DNA from 3 places in the Methylomonas rhizoryzae genome. Region 3 is predicted to be linked to each of the others. Evidence: predicted binding sites of a transcription regulator. Region 3 holds the regulator's gene; each other region holds the start of a gene.
The links. The regulator HrcA, encoded in region 3, represses chaperone genes, less so after heat shock. The targets are predictions, from matches to a motif close to TNTTAGCACTCNNNNNNNNNGAGTGCTAANA.

Region 1 (3,280 bases), 2.2 Mb from region 3:
CGAAATCGCCCTGACTGGCGGCCGGAAAGCCTGCTTCTATCACATCGACTTTCATCCGCTCCAGCGCTCTGGCAATTCGCACTTTTTCGTCGCGCGTCATCGATGCACCCGGGCTTTGTTCGCCGTCGCGCAAAGTCGTATCGAAAATAATCAATCTGTCTTTCATGAGGACTCCATCATGAAACTATCGGCCCTGCGGCCGGGAAATAAAAAGTATTTGTTAAACGCGGGATAGAGTAGTTGCCCCTCAGGGCAGCAGTCTCAAAGATAGGACGCAAGCCGCATTGCATAGGGCAGGGCCTGAAATCGAAGTGCTTGATGTGATAGGGATTACGGCTGTCATGGCGCGCACTATAGCCGATTGCGGCAAACGACTCAAGCGCGAGCGTTTTAGCAAGACAAACGCTCCGGCTGCCGAAGCGCTTGCCTCTTGGCAATTATGCGGCCAACACCATGACCGCTTTGAGTTTTTTCATTGCGCTTTGCTCCAGTTGCCGGATACGTTCCGCCGACACCTGGTAACGATCGGCCAAGTCGTGCAACGTGGCTTTTTCTTCCGACAACCAGCGGCTGACTAAAATATCGCGGCTTCTGTCGTCCAGTTCGGCCATCGCATTAACCAAAATGTCTTCCTTGCGCTCTTGCCAATCGCTGTTTTCCAACAACAAAGCCGGGTCGGCGTTTTGTTGTTCCAAGTACGCGATAGGCGCGACTTGGCGGTCGTCTTCGTCTTCGGCGCCGGGTTCCAGAGCGACGTCCGCTCCGTCCATACGTCTCTCCATTTCGTAAACCACGTCGACACCGACGTCCAGATTTTCGGCAATCGCAGCGGCATCGGCCGGCGATAAATGATTCAGATCCTTTTTCAACTTTCTCAAGTTGAAGAACAACTTACGCTGAGCTTTAGTCGTAGCCACCTTGACAATACGCCAATTTTTTATCACGTATTCGTGTATCTCGGCCTTAATCCAATGTACGGCGAACGACACCAAGCGCACCCCCATATCCGGATCGAAGCGCTTAACCGCTTTCATCAAGCCGACGTTGCCCTCTTGAACGATGTCCGCCATAGGCAAACCGTATCCGGCATACCCTCTGGCGACGTGGGCCACAAAGCGCAGATTAGACATCACCAACTCTCGAGCAGCGCTCAAATCGCCATCGTCCCGGTAGCGAACCGCCAAATCGTATTCTTGCTCGGCCGACAATTTCGGCACACGCGCAATCAGAGCCAAATAACTGTCGAACGTCCCAACCGTCAAATTCACCGGTAAAGCCAACATATTCATTGCCAACTCCAATCAATCCACAATTGTTTAACTGGAGACGATTTTAGCACTCGATTCACAAGAGTGCTAATAACAGCTGAAAATTTATTTTCGCTTCCAACATTCACTACTATAACCCAGGCCACCGTCGCGAATTTCGCAAGGTATTCTTTCAGCACCTGAATGTAGTTTTCATGAGATCTTTGGCCTTCGGGGCCTGTTGCAAAACTTCATTTCAGGCCCGGATGGGTCTGATGCAATTCAGAGTTGGCACACGCCAATTCAGCAATAACATCCCGCCATGCCGAAGGCGGAACGCGGTCATCGGATGACGGGATGATACGCGGGTTTTTGTACTTCTTTGCATTTCCGTGCATTCTCAAATAGCCCGATGGCCGAACCCAAAATATTCGAGAAGCGCGCAGGCGATTTTTCTGTCGGATGGCTCGAGATTTGTCTCGGCGGATAAGCCCTGTAGGGACGCTTGAGTGGCCGATTAGATACGTTTCGGACAAGATCATCTCAAAATCACCTTTTAACGAAAAACCTTGCCAAGCTTTATTTTGAATTGGGCTGAATAGTTACGGACGGCTTTGCTATACCGCACCGGTCGCGCAATTCCAACCGAACACCTTTGGTCTGTTCGACGTGTTGGGCAATGTCTGGGAATGGACGGACAATTGATAGTGCCTGCCGCTAACCGGGAAAACTCGGCGAATTTTATCCCGCTGCGCCAAGCCATGGGCACACGCGCAATAAAAAAGGGCCGTAAAGCCCTTTTTTATTGCCGCTTAAGGATATGATCTGCGGTTAAGCCGTTTCCGCATCCTTCATGCTCAAGCGCACCCGGCCTTGGCGGTCGATTTCCAGCACTTTGACGCGGACGATGTCGCCTTCGGACAATTTGTCGCTGACTTTTTCCACCCGCTCGTCGGAGATTTGCGAGATGTGCACCAGGCCGTCTTTGCCGGGCAGGATGGTAACGAAGGCGCCGAAGTCCATCAAGCGCACAACCTTGCCTTCGTAGGTTTTGCCTACTTCGACTTCGGCGGTGATTTCTTCGATCATGCGGCGGGCTTCTTCACCGGCGGCTTTATCCACCGAGGCGATATTGACCACGCCGTCGTCGTTCAAATCGATGCTGGCACCGGTTTGCTCGGTGATGGCGCGGATGGTCACCCCGCCTTTGCCGATCACTTCGCGGATTTTGGCCGGATCGATTTTGAAGCTGATGATGCGCGGCGCGAAGTCGGACATTTGTTCGCGCGAGCTGGACAGGGCTTTGTTCATTTCGCCCAAAATGTGCAAGCGGCCTTGTTTGGCTTGCGCCAGCGCCACTTGCATGATTTCCGGGGTGATGCCGTCGATCTTGATGTCCATTTGCAGCGCGGTGACGCCGTGTTCGGAGCCGGCCACTTTGAAGTCCATGTCGCCCAGATGGTCTTCGTCACCCAAAATATCGGACAACACTGCGAATTCCTCGCCTTCCTTGATCAAGCCCATGGCGATGCCGGCTACCGGCGCTTTCAACGGCACGCCGGCGTCCATCAAAGCCAAGCTGCTGCCGCATACCGACGCCATGGAGCTTGAGCCGTTGGATTCGGTGATTTCCGAAACCACCCGAAGCACGTAAGGGAATTCGCCCATGGTCGGCAACACGGCTTGCACGCCGCGTTTAGCCAGGCGGCCGTGACCGATTTCCCGGCGTTTGGGCGAGCCGACCCGGCCGGTTTCGCCGACGCTGAACGGCGGAAAGTTATAGTGAAACAGGAAAGTATCTTTGTATTCGCCGGCCAAGGCGTCGATGATTTGCGCATCGCGGTCGGTACCCAAGGTGGCCACGACCAAGGCTTGAGTTTCGCCGCGGGTAAACAATGCCGAGCCATGGGTGCGCGGCAACACGCCGGTGCGCACGCTAATCGGCCGCACGGTGGTCAAATCGCGGCCGTCTATGCGTTTGCGGTCGCGCAAAATGGCACCGCGCACGATATCGTATTCCAGCTGTTCGATGA
Region 2 (3,280 bases), 550 kb from region 3:
AATCGGAAGTAGCATCGTCGGCTTGGGCGCGGATTTGTGCGACACGACCTTTGATTTGCTCTTCGTCGCCGGCACCGTCGATGATGGTGGTGTTTTCCTTATTGATTTGTACACGCTTGGCAGTACCCAGCATGTCTACGTCGGCTTTTTCCAATGACAAGCCGACTTCTTCGGAAATAACGGTACCGCCGGTCAAAATCGCAATGTCTTCCAGCATGGCTTTACGGCGATCACCGAAACCGGGCGCTTTTACTGCGCACACTTTTACGATACCGCGCATGTTGTTGACAACCAAGGTAGCCAAGGCTTCGCCTTCAACATCTTCCGCAATGATCAACAGCGAACGGCCGGATTTGGCTACGCCTTCCAATACCGGCAGCATTTCACGAATATTGGAGATTTTTTTGTCATACAGCAGGACAAACGGATCATCCAACTCGACGCTCATGCTGTCTTGTTTGTTGATGAAGTACGGAGACAAATAACCGCGATCGAATTGCATGCCTTCGACCACGTCCAATTCGTTGTTTAAACCGGTACCTTCTTCTACCGTGATAACGCCTTCTTTACCGACCTTCTCCATCGCTTCGGCGATAATTGCGCCGACCGATTCGTCGGAGTTGGCGGAAATGGTACCGACTTGAGCAATCGCTTTGCTGTCGCTGCATGGAATCGCCGCTTTCTCGATAGCCGCTACCGCTGCCGTCACGGCGCTGTCGATACCGCGTTTCAAATCCATGGGATTCATGCCGGCCGCAACCGCTTTCAAACCTTCGTTGACTATTGCTTGAGCCAACACGGTTGCAGTGGTAGTGCCGTCGCCGGCGACATCAGAAGTTTTGGACGCAACTTCTTTAACCATTTGTGCGCCCATGTTTTCGAATTTGTCCTTTAATTCGATTTCTTTAGCAACCGACACGCCGTCTTTGGTAATGGTGGGAGCACCGAAGCTTTTGTCCAATACGGCATTGCGGCCTTTAGGACCCAAGGTCACTTTTACCGCGTTTGCTAGAATGTTGACGCCCGCAACCATCAAAGCGCGCGCATCACCGCCGAATTTTACGTCTTTTGCTGCCATTTTTTATTCCTTAATCGTTTTTATGTAATTGATAAATATCGATTTGGATTATTCCAAAATACCCATAATGTCGTCTTCGCGCATCACAATGTACTGCTCGCCGCCGACTTTTACTTCGGAACCGGAATATTTACCGAACAATACTTTGTCGCCAACCTTAACTGCCATTGGACGCACCTGGCCGTTATCAAGAGGTTTGCCTTCGCCAACTGCCAAAACTTCACCTTCGCTCGGTTTTTCTGCAGCGGAACCGGGCAGTACGATGCCACCTGCGGTTTTGGTTTCTTCTTCCACACGCTTAACGACAACGCGGTCATGTAACGGACGAATTTTCATCAATGTCTCCTTTATGTAGATACAGGTTAAAGATCAAACTAAATTTATTAGCACTCTCTTGTAACGAGTGCTAATAATAGCGAGGTTTTGCACTCTGTCAAGCTCTTTGGCATTATCAACCGCCTTTCTCGGAAGCTTTAAACATGAACGACCAACAACTGTTGCGCTATAGCCGACAAATCATGCTGCCCCCAGTGGATATCGAGGGTCAGCAAAAACTATTGGATGCCAAGGTATTAATCGTCGGGGCCGGCGGACTAGGCTCCCCGGCAGCCATGTATTTGGCGGCTGCCGGCGTAGGCCACCTGACGCTCTACGATAACGACCAAGTGGACCTAAGCAATCTACAACGCCAAATCGCCCACGGCACCGCCGATATAGGGTTGGACAAAGTCATTTCAACCCGCGACAGCTTAAAAAACATCAATCCGGAAATTGCGGTAGTCGCTCGCAAGGCACGATTAGAAGGGGAAAACCTGTTAAACGAGGTAAAAAATACCGATGTGGTTTTAGATTGCAGCGACAATTTCACCACCCGCTTTGCCGTGAACAAGGCATGCGTAGCCTACCGAAAACCTTTGGTTTCAGGAGCCGCCATACGCTTTGAAGGACAAATTAGCGTATTTACGCCGGGTAAAGGGGAAAGCCCTTGCTATAACTGCTTATATCAGAGCGAGGGCGAAGAACTGCAAAACTGCGCGACTAATGGCGTTATCGCGCCTATCACCGGTATTATCGGATGCGTTCAAGCACTGGAAACCATCAAGCTAATCGTTTCCTGTGGAGAACCCTTGGTTGGCCGTCTATTGCTGCTGGATGGATTAAGCATGGAATGGCAAAATTTACGCTTGAAAAAAAACCCTCATTGTCCTTGCTGCGGCCATTCTGTCTAATAAAAAGCCGGGAAATACCCGGCTTTTTTCCAACTCGGCGCTAACAATTAAGTCATTTTTTAGCGAGTAAGCCTTTAACCGTGGTTATTAATTTCTCGGCCATATTCAACACTGGCGACTCGCTATCGCCATGTGGTTCGATATCGCCAAAAGGCTCGCCATTTTTCATCGTGTACATGTAAATGAAATAGCCCAACGGTGCAAATGCAAAAAAGGCGATGATCAGCATCACAATGCCTAGCTCAAACACACCACCCATAGCAACCTCCTCATTTTTTTTAGTTTTTGTTGTTAAATTAAGACCATAGGCCTCATAGCGGACTATAACCCCATCGGTTCTACGGTACAAGTTCAAATTCCTGCCACACCCGATTCAATTGGCTACAACCCGCAATAACCATAAAGTTCAAACGCTTGAAATTATCCAAGTTAGGGGTACCATCCCCTCCATCAATCACAATAAACGCTACTTATCCAAGGAACAATTTCGTAGAGATCATGCATGCAAATTTGTCTACCCAACGGCATCAATCGTCGGCCTCTTTGTTTACTGTTTGTTGACTAAGTATCAATGCAGCAGCTTTGACAATCGCGCAAATCCGCGTCCAGCCTAGATTTTCCGCAGCTTGGCGCTGATAGACTGCGTTGCGTTGCGTTAATTGTTCGTGTTTAAATAGTCTGCTAAATGTTCCATCTTTTAGAAGAGCCCATGATGCAAGATTACCAAAGCCAAAAACCCATTGTGCTTGATATATTGGCTAGCCATCGGACCATGCCTGGCAACCTGCTGCCAATTCTGCACGGCATTCAGGATACCTTGGGCTATATTCCGCCGGCGGCCGTAGAAGACATTGCCAAAGATCTGAGCTTATCCAAAGCCGAAGTTCACGGAGTCATCAGCTTCTACCACTACTTTCGCACCACCCCGCCGGGCAAACACACTATTCGCATCTGCCGGGCCGAATCATGCCAG
Region 3 (3,280 bases):
GTGCTCCAGCCGGCATTTTTATTCGGAGCGATTTGCCTTGGCGGCATCCGCCTCAATAAGGATTTACCGGGGACAGTTTGTCATCCAGTTCCTCGATGTCCAGCAAGTCTTGCGGCGGTACGTTGCCGTCATGAACCAAATAATTTCTTTGCGACAGGTAGGCACCGCGGAAAAAAGCGTAGCGATCTAAAGCGGCTTCAGTGGCGATTTTTTCGTTTTCCAAATTATCCGCCCGTAAATCGGTCGTATTTAGCGCGCCTAGGCCGATGGATACGGCCCGGGAGACCGTGGCCGAGGAAAAATATAAGCCCGTATAGCTAATCGGATTGGTGGCTGTGTCGCCCAGCAAACCGAATATTCCACGCGGCGAACTCGGTCCTAATAACGGCAAGACTAAATACGGGCCGGCGGGGACTCCCCAGACGCCCAAGGTTTGATCGAAATCTTCCTTATGCTTGGGGAAGTCCAAGCCGCTGGCAACGTCGATTAATCCGCCTATACCCGCCGTGGTATTGAGCAGCAAGCGCGCGGTATCCTGGCCGGCTTCGTCCAGCTTACCTTGCAGGGTGTTATTGATGACGACACGGATGTCGTCCAAGTTGCTGAAGAAATTGGTCACGCCGCTGTCTACGATGTCGGGCGTTATCCAGCGGTAACCTCTGGCGACCGGTTTCATCACGTAATCGTCCAGGCTATCGTTGAATCCCTGCATGCTGCGGTTCCACCCCTCGAACGGGTCGTCCGGGTTTTTCGCAGCGCTTGAGGCGCATCCGGTCGCTAATATGATGATGGCCATTGCGGGCGCTAATAAACGGGATGGTCCCAAACGCATGCTTTTATACCTCGTTAGTTGTAGGCCGGCACAAGGGGTGGCGCAACATAGCACACAATGCCGGCTAGTCGGCAAGGAATTATAGGCGGTGGCGGAACAAATAGGACCTGCCGGCTTAGCTACCGATTAAAGTTAAATTTCGCTATCGCAACAGGGCTCGTTTGCCAGTTCTTCGCAAGCAGCATACGTAAAATCGGCTCATAAAGCGTTAGCCCGTGTAAGTCGTATTTGGAGAAACCGGCCGGCAGGGCGGTTGACAAGGTTTCGGCTTGCTGTTAGCTTTCCTGGCACTCTTGGGCTTAGAGTGCTAATAGTGGTTTTTCGGGTGGAGTGGTTGTGGCCAGTAATCCAGATTTAAACGACAGGTCTTTGTACCTATTAAAAACCTTGGTTGAGCGTTATATCCAAGACGGACAGCCCGTTGGATCGCGCGTGTTATCCAAGGATGCGAATCTCAAACTGAGTCCGGCAACCATTCGCAACGTGATGGCCGATTTGGAAGATCTGGGATTGATTCATTCGCCGCACACCTCCGCCGGCAGAGTACCCACCGTCAGCGGCTACCGTTTGTTCGTCAACAGTTTGCTGACGGTTAAGCCTTTGCAATTGCAGGAATTGGATCAGTTGCATAGCCACATGTTGTCGGAAGCCGACGCGCCGGCCGAGTTATTGTCCAAGGCTTCCAAGTTGTTGTCTGAAGTCAGCAAAATGGCAGGTGTGGTGACTTTGCCGCGCCGGGAGTCGGTCACGCTGCGGCACATCGAATTCCTGCCGATGTCGAGTGGCCGGGTTCTGGTGATATTCGTGACCGACGGCGACGAAGTGCATAACAAGATTATCCATACCGAGCGGGTTTTCGCCGCATCGGAATTGCAGCAGGCCGCCAATTACCTGAATTCGGTCTATAGCGGTCAAAGTCTGGCTCGCATCCGGGAACTGATTTTATCCGACATGGAACAGGATAAGAACCAGGTCAATCAGGGCATGATAGATGCGGTGAATATGGCTAAATTGGCGTTCGAGCAGCAGCCGAAGGAAGATTATGTGCTAAGCGGCGAGACCAATCTGATGGGGTTTTCGGAATTGTCGCATATGGATAGATTGAAACAGTTGTTCGAGGCATTCAGTCAGAAGCAAGGAGTGATTCACCTGTTGGATCAATGTCTTAACTCGGAAGGCGTGCAGATTTTCATCGGCGAGGAGTCCGGGTACCGGGCCTTCGATCATTGCAGTTTGGTGACTTCGTCCTATTCGGTCAACGATGAAGTGGTCGGGGTACTCGGAGTGATCGGCCCTACCCGGATGGCTTACGAGAAAATCATTCCCTACGTCGACGTTACCGCAAAATTATTGGGAGCGGCCTTGAATAGTAAATAATCGTCCCTATCGTTTACGGACTGAAAAAATTAATACTGTGGAGTAGAACATGAGTCATCAGCAATCAAGCCACGAGCAGCAGACAGACAGTGAATTAATTGCCGAAGTGCTTGAGCAAACCAAACACGCGTTTAACGAGCCGGTTGGAGAAGAGGCGCCGCAGTCTGCCGAGCAAAGCGCGGAACTGGATGCTTTACGTGCCCAGTTGGAAGAAGCGCAGCAACAGGCGGCGGCCAATTTGGATAAAGCCATGCGTGCTGCGGCGGAGATGGACAATCTGAAAAAGCGCATACAAAAAGAATTGGACGACGAGCGCAAATACGGATTGGCCAAGTTCGCAAAAGAATTGCTTTCGGTCCTGGATAGCCTGGAATTAGGTATACAAGCCGCTACCGGCGACAGCCCGGAGATGGCTAAATTACGCGAGGGCAGCGAGCTGACGATTAAGCAGTTCGAATCCGTATTTGCAAAATTCAACATCGAAGCAATCGATCCCACCGGTCAACCGTTTAATCCGGAGTTGCATCAGGCGATGGTCATGCAGCCGAGTACCAGCGTTGAGCCGGGTCACGTTATTACCGTATTCCAAAAAGGTTATGTGCTGAACGGCCGCTTGTTGCGCCCGGCTATGGTGGTCGTGGCAAAAGCGGAAGACAAACCCGCCGATAGTGCAAAAATCGATGAGCAGGCTTGAAATTTAAATCATCAACCGCATATCGCTAACAACTTATTTACAACTAAATTCAAGTCCGGAGAACATCAATGGGTAAAATGATCGGTATCGATTTGGGAACCACCAATTCTTGCGTGGCGGTGCTGGACAACGGCACCGCGCGCGTCATCGAAAACAGCGAAGGCGCGCGTACCACGCCTTCCATCATCGCCTTTACCGGCGACAACGAGGTGTTGGTCGGTCAGTCCGCCAAACGTCAGGCGGTCACTAATCCGGAAAACACCTTGTTTGCGATCAAGCGTTTGATCGGCCGCCGCTTTAAAGAAGACGCGGTGCAAAAAGACATCAAAATGGTGCCTTACAAAATCATCGAAGCCAACAACGGCGACGCTTGGGTG

Region 1: rpoH (RNA polymerase sigma factor RpoH) is a predicted target of HrcA. The motif match lies at 1,331-1,361, and genes of this name have one in related genera.
Region 2: groES (co-chaperone GroES) is a predicted target of HrcA. The motif match lies at 1,460-1,490, and genes of this name have one in related genera.

The regions. Positions count from the first base shown of each region.
Region 1 is NZ_CP043929.1:3,448,260-3,451,539, forward strand. Features, by position in the region: gene F1E05_RS15390 (2-isopropylmalate synthase) at 1-166, opposite strand, end outside; gene rpoH (RNA polymerase sigma factor RpoH) at 438-1,289, opposite strand; gene F1E05_RS20930 (SUMF1/EgtB/PvdO family nonheme iron enzyme) at 1,842-1,952, shown strand; gene pnp (polyribonucleotide nucleotidyltransferase) at 2,079-3,280, opposite strand, start outside.
Region 2 is NZ_CP043929.1:1,790,162-1,793,441, reverse strand. Features, by position in the region: gene groL (chaperonin GroEL) at 1-1,078, opposite strand, end outside; gene groES (co-chaperone GroES) at 1,127-1,414, opposite strand; gene F1E05_RS08250 (HesA/MoeB/ThiF family protein) at 1,558-2,307, shown strand; gene F1E05_RS08245 (hypothetical protein) at 2,360-2,656, opposite strand; gene F1E05_RS08240 (formate dehydrogenase subunit gamma) at 3,020-3,280, shown strand, end outside.
Region 3 is NZ_CP043929.1:1,236,085-1,239,364, forward strand. Features, by position in the region: gene F1E05_RS05820 (MlaA family lipoprotein) at 53-796, opposite strand; gene hrcA (heat-inducible transcriptional repressor HrcA) at 1,169-2,209, shown strand; gene grpE (nucleotide exchange factor GrpE) at 2,259-2,903, shown strand; gene dnaK (molecular chaperone DnaK) at 2,972-3,280, shown strand, end outside.